One region of the Agarivorans sp. QJM3NY_29 genome, then DNA from elsewhere that is predicted to be linked to it. Evidence: predicted binding sites of a transcription regulator. Region 1 holds the regulator's gene; the other holds the start of a gene.
The links. The regulator MetJ, encoded in region 1, represses methionine synthesis genes. The targets are predictions, from matches to a motif close to TAGACGTCTAGACGTCTA.

Region 1 (3,364 bases):
CCGCCACTCGTTTGAAACAGCTAGCGTCAGCGAGGCTACTGCCACCAAATTTATGGACATGTCTATTAACTACCGACATGAAGTTCTCCTGTACAACTTTTAGCCAAACGAAAGATTGGCAAATGCCTGCTGTAAATCATTCACTAAATCTTCCGCTTCTTCTAAACCAACCGATACCCGTAACAATTGCGCCGATATTCCCGCTTCGGCCAATGCCTCTGGCGACATTGCCGCGTGGGTCATAGTTGCTGGATGAGCGATTAAACTCTCTACCCCGCCCAAAGACTCAGCCAAAGAAAACAACTGTAAGCCTTTCAGAAATTTCACCATTTGAGTTTCATCTAGCGCAACTTCAAAGCTTAACATAGCTCCAAAGCCAGATTGTTGTTGTTGGGCTAACGCATGACCGGGGTGCTCTGCTAAGCCGGGATAATAAATCGCAGACACCAAAGGCTGCTGCTGCAGGCATTGAACAATAGTTTGAGCATTGTGTTGGTGAACATTCATCCGAGCTTTCAGAGTTCTTAAGCCCCGCAGAGTTAAATAGGAATCAAAGGCTGAGCCTGTTAAACCTAGACAATTCGCCCACCAGCTCAAGCTTTCTGCCAATAACTCAGTTTTTGCCACAACCATACCCGCCACCACATCAGAGTGACCATTAATATACTTAGTCGCCGAATGCACCACAATATCGGCCCCCAGTAAAATTGGATTCTGTAATACAGGCGACAAAAACGTATTATCCACAACTACCAAAGCCCCCACAGCATGCGCTTGTTGAGCTATTTTTTGAATATCCACAATCCGCAATAACGGGTTGCTGGGAGTTTCTAACCAAATTAACTTTGGTTGCTTGGCGAGGGCGGTTTGCAAGCTCTCGCTATCATTTTGATCGATAAACTCGACTTCAAAGGCCTGCTTCTTCGCCAAACTGTCAAACAGGCGATAACTTCCGCCATAACAATCGTGCGGTGCGATCAGCAAATCGCCAGGCGCTAACAAAGCGGTCACTAAATGAACGGCCGACATGCCGGTATTGGTGATCACCGCCCCTGCACCATGCTCTAGGTTGGCAATCGCATCGGCTAATATTTGACGGGTTGGATTACCAGAGCGACTGTAGTCAAACTGCCGCTTTTGCTTAAAATCGGCGAAACTATAATTACTCGACAAATAAATTGGCGGAACCACCGCTCCGTGTTGGCTATCACTCTCAATACCACTGCGAACCGCAATGGTGGCGGCGTGAAGATCTTTTAATGACATGTGTTCACTGACTCCCTCTAATTATGCTGCCACTTTACCACTCCCCGTAAAGACGTCAACACTTCTAGACGTCTAAATGTCTTTGCTCTTGGATTGCTAAGTGGCTTTTCCCCCGTTACAATAGGGTTTCTTTGGTTTGGTGTGTATTCAAGTATGTCGACAGATTGGAATGGTGAGTGGATCAGCCCTTATGCTGAACACGGAAAAAAAAGCGAACAAGTAAAAAAAATAACGGTATCAATACCTTTAAAAGTATTGAAAATACTGACCGATGAGCGTACTCGTAGACAAATTAACAATCTACGACACGCCACCAACAGCGAGTTGCTCTGCGAAGCATTTTTACACGCTTACACTGGGCAACCCCTGCCCGATGATGCCGATCTACAAAAAGATAGACCCGACCCGGCCTTAGAAAAAGCCACCGAAGCTGAATTGGATAAAGAAGATTAAGATTTTGCAAAGCCGCTCATTGAGCGGCTTTTTTGTTAAATACTAGACAAACACTTTTGAATAAGCTCACTTATCTTGCAGGAACAACCGCCCACGGCAGAGAGTTAAGCACTTGCTTGTACTTTATATGACTTTTTATTTCGTCTAAACATACATAAGCCAGCAATACCAAATGCCGCAAGAAATATCGTGGATGGCTCGGGAACAGATGAAACACTAATGTTATCGAAACTTTGACCGAGTCTGTTATTAAACAAGCCAACTTGTCCTTGGCTGTACAAACTGCTGGTTAAGGTAGTGACCAAAGTACCATTCACAAATGCTGAGTAGGTATCTCCGAACACATCGATTTTTAAATGAATATCACTTTTAGATGGGAATAATGCACCAGAATGCTTTAAAGCTGGTGAATTGCCACCATTTACGAATTCGTGCCAGTAAACCCCGGTACCTCCACCACCAAGACCTCCTGTGATTAAGGCTATTCCGTTAAAAAGCCCCCCATTGTATGAACTACGAAGAACTACACCGCCATCCCATACATCATTAATATCCAATTCAACAGAAAAATCCCTTAAATCTGTCGGTAACAAGCTAAATGCTTGATTCCCTGATGTAGACTGGTATGCACCACCTTTATCATTCCAGCTACCCTGTTCATTTCCCCATAAAGGAGATGCGGCAGAATCAAAATCATCTGTAAATATGACTGCCGCAATGCTTGACCCAGCAATCGACCAGATTAAAATAACCTTAACTACAAATTGAAAATATATTTTCATTGCAAAAATTCCTTTTAATTGTTTAATTCTAAATTACGACTGTTGACACTGCTATATAACGTCCCAACACAATCCTTCAAAAATTCAATATGGTTTTCTCCCTCTAAATAAAGAAACTATATCTACAGATTCATTCCGCTTAAACATTCTCAAAAAAAACATAACCTATTGAATTTAAAGTGCATGTCAATAAAAACATTATAATAAGAAAGGTTATGTGAATTTAAAAACATAGAGGCGACTACTTTTACTCAATCACCTTAGATAGAAAGGGCGTTGTTGCAGGGCAAACAGCTTCGCAATAACCCCTGAGCTACAAGGTCGTCTAGACAATGCAATTCAGTAATCCATTCGACATAACTACCAAGTTGCTTATTATTCACTTGCAACTACGGTTCTTAGCGAAAATGGAATTATGTTTTAATAATAAGAATGATACTACTCTACACTGCCCCTGATTTTTCTCTCAGGATGCACGAGCACAGAAACAAGCTCTGAAATCTCTTCAACTATTCTCGATTACGGAATATATGGACAGTCAAGAATTACAAAGGAACGCCCTGAAAAAATATTCCAAATAACGCAGTGCTGTCAGGGAAGAGAGGTAAAGTGACCCTACAAGCAACTGATATTCCCGCACAGATCGGTACAACTTTTTACTACTGTTTCGAAATAAAAGTCTAAGAAAGAGAAATTGAACTGACAAAACTATACCTGCCCAAAAATGGTGGATGGCAACGACAAGCATTATAGATCTAGCTATATGGCAAAACCCTAAAACTCAAAAAAGGTAAAGCGACTTTCTGAAAAACGATTTGAGCGAAAATAAATACAAATCTGCTATGAGCAAAATTGCTTTATAT
Region 2 (3,364 bases), 1.5 Mb from region 1:
AATTTTTCCGCTCTTTTATGGAAAGGATGACTTAAGCAAAACCGACTGGCTTGCTTCATCAAACTATCGGCGTGTCGCGACTCAGCTCAAACCTGAGCGCGACTTTAAGCCCCCCTGAGTATCCAGGGTAACGTTAAGGCACTGCAAAATAGGCCAATGCCATAGGCACTGTGAGTGACGATACTTAACCCCCTCGCCAACCGAGGCGCCGCTGTTTTACTTGCCGCAAACCCAAAACCAAGACAAGGTTGGATGATACAAAAAGGAAATACCAAGGTCACAATCCCGGTGATCAACGCAGGCAGCAGTGTTGGACTTGCCAGCCATACCTCTTCGAATAAAAACACATGAGCCATCGCAAAAACAATCCCAATTGCATAATGTAAGGCCCAACCGAGAAGTCTTTCGCCCTTGACCGGCGGTGTAGACACAATCGTTCGATGCAGTAGCTGCCCCCTTGCTATGAAACATACCCATCGCGCAAGCAGCGCATAATCCAGCGCTGGGATCCCGAGTATTCTTTTTTGGAACAACGACCAACCATCCATGACCAGCGTCGCTCCAATACCAATCCAAACGGCTTGTAAACAAAGATTTGTAAGCATTAAATATTCCCCTTGTCGCTCTTAATTTGATAGATTCACAAACAGGGTACAACTTGAAGTCGACTTTAAGTCAATAGGAGATATGATGGATATTGCAGAGGTGGCTCGTCGCTCTGGTTTAAAACCTTCAACCTTAAGATATTATGAAAAAATCGGGCTGATCCACTCCCCCAGTCGAAAAGGGCTACGCCGACAATATTTTCCAAGTGTATTGAATAAATTAAATATTATTTCTTTGGGCCGCATGGCTGGGCTATCGCTCATTGAAATTTCAATGATGTTCGATACAAACGATGAATTGTCTATCGATAGAACATTGTTAATCCAAAAAACGACTGAGATTGATGCGCAAATTAAACAGCTACAAGCAATACGCAATAGCCTTTTCCATGTTGCAACTTGCCCACAAACTTCGCATTTAGAATGCCCGTCATTTCAGAAAATGATGAGCGCAGTGAAGCGTGATCTATCTTAGATTTATCGGGCCAAGCGCGGTGTTAGCTGACCGGAACTCGGGGAAATAGGCTTTGTCAGCAACGACTAGATTGCCTGTGATGGCAAACCAGCCAGCTAAAATAAGCTATTTATATCTATTGTTGCGCCATGAGGCCATACTGAAATGGTTACGCATTCCGTTTACAGAGCTCAATGCATCGCAATTCTCCTAAGCTTGGATCCAAACTAACTGCAGGTTTAAGTGCTTCCCCAAATAGGAAATGCTCATGAGTAAAGGACAAGACAGTAAAAAAGGCTCCAAGAAGAAACCGCTGTTAAGCGCCAAAGAAAAGAAAGCAGTCAAAGCAGTCAAAGCAGTCAAAGCAGTCAAAGCAGTCAAAGCAGTCAAAGCAGCCAAAAAATCGCCAAAGAAAGGTCTAGGACTTTAGATTCAAATTGTGACGAGTCATCGATTATTTCGATGACTTTTTGCGTTTCACAAATAACACAAAATAACCAAGTTGAATAAACGACGGCGGCCAATCCCCCCTTGTTGCAAGTAGCCAGCCTTACCGCTTGATGGCGGTACAATCATCCCAAGTTGCCAGCGCGGCAAATAAAAAGCCGCCACAACGCGCCCCCCACTGCAAACAACAACAGAATTTCATAGCGCTTGGTTTAACCACAAAGCGCTCTTATAGCAGCAGGCTATAACTCAGAACAAATTAGATTTGTTAAAATACCCAATTAGACTTCTGGACGGCTAATTAATCATTGACTTCAAGGGCACTTATCCATAGCATCCTTCTACCATTCAGTCACACCTTAGCATGTAATTCTAAGCTCTCTTGTATAGGCCTATGTAAATGATTGAAATCAGCGATGTTAATAAGGTTTTCTATCAAGGAGAGAAAGAGATTGTTGCGCTTAATGCCATCAACCTTTCTATTCCTCAAGGAACCATTTTTGGCGTGATTGGCTCATCCGGTGCAGGTAAAAGTACCTTGATCCGTTGTGTCAATATGCTGGAAGCGCCAACTTCGGGACAAATCATTGTTGATGGGGTCGATCTCACCACTCTTTCACACCCACAACTTTGCCAAGCTAGACGCAATATAGGGATGATTTTTCAGCACTTCAACTTGCTATCTTCACGTACGGTATTCAACAATATCGCGCTGCCCTTAGAGCTAGCAAACACAGATAAAACGCAGATTGATCGTAAAGTAACAGAGCTCTTGGACTTAGTCGGCCTCACCGATAAACGAGACACCTATCCAGCCAATCTTAGTGGCGGTCAGAAGCAACGAGTCGCGATTGCGCGAGCCCTAGCCTCTGATCCGAAAGTACTGTTATGTGATGAAGCCACCAGTGCCCTTGATCCCGCAACCACCCAGTCGATTCTGGAGTTATTACGAGAGATAAACTTGCAACTTGGCATTACCATTTTACTGATCACTCATGAAATGGATGTAGTGAAGAGTATTTGTCATCAAGTCGCGATCATCGGTGGTGGTGAACTGGTAGAGAAGGGAACCGTTGGTGAAATTTTTGCGCATCCCAAAACCCAACTGGCTCATGACTTTATACGCTCAACTTTAGACCTCTCTATCCCCGAAGATTACCGAGTACGGCTAAACACAAAAAGAGTCGTGGGAAGTCACCCCTTAGTGCGCTTAGAGTTTACGGGAGCAACGGTTGACGCACCTCTGATCAGTCAAATTGCTCGCCAATTTAATATCGATGTTAGTATTTTAAGTTCCGATCTTGATTACGCCGGAGGGGTAAAATTTGGCATGATGGTCGCCGAACTACTTGGCAATGAAGCAGACGATAGCGCAGCGATTGAGTTTCTGAAACAACATAAAGTCAAAGTGGAGGTACTTGGTTATGTCCAGTAACGGTTTTTCATTTCAACAAATCGTGGAGTGGCTAAACTTCAATGGTCAGTTACTACTCGGCGCTACGGGCGAAACCCTCTACATGGTGTCGGTCGCGGGCATTGTTGGCTTTGCACTTGGTATTCCCTTAGGTGTTATTTTACATATCACTAAAAAAGGTGGATTAGCTGCAAACAACAAACTAAACCGAATATTAGGTGCAATCGTGAATATCGGTCGTTCGGTACCGTTTTTAGTGCTCATGGTCGCAATTATTCCACTCACCAAGCTGTTAGTAGGTACCTTTATTGGCACCACCGCCGCGATTGTGCCGCTAACGATTGGTGCAATCCCATTTGTTGCACGTTTAATCGAAGGCGCACTGCTAGAGGTTCCTTCTGGTTTAGTTGAAGCAGCGCAGTCGATGGGCGCAACGCCAAGGCA

Region 2: a site for MetJ is predicted at 1,789-1,806, ahead of metN (methionine ABC transporter ATP-binding protein MetN). Genes of this name have one in related genera too.

The regions. Positions count from the first base shown of each region.
Region 1 covers NZ_CP194036.2:4,470,788-4,474,151, forward strand. Annotated here, with positions in the region: gene metL (bifunctional aspartate kinase/homoserine dehydrogenase II) at 1-79, opposite strand, end outside; gene metB (cystathionine gamma-synthase) at 100-1,266, opposite strand; gene metJ (met regulon transcriptional regulator MetJ) at 1,420-1,719, shown strand; gene ACRRS0_RS20325 (PEP-CTERM sorting domain-containing protein) at 1,824-2,501, opposite strand.
Region 2 covers NZ_CP194036.2:910,263-913,626, reverse strand. Annotated here, with positions in the region: gene ACRRS0_RS04135 (hypothetical protein) at 1-35, shown strand, start outside; gene ACRRS0_RS04130 (DUF2938 domain-containing protein) at 105-605, opposite strand; gene ACRRS0_RS04125 (helix-turn-helix domain-containing protein) at 688-1,080, shown strand; gene ACRRS0_RS04120 (hypothetical protein) at 1,328-1,489, shown strand; gene ACRRS0_RS04115 (hypothetical protein) at 1,537-1,671, opposite strand; gene metN (methionine ABC transporter ATP-binding protein MetN) at 1,907-2,941, shown strand; gene ACRRS0_RS04105 (methionine ABC transporter permease) at 2,931-3,364, shown strand, end outside.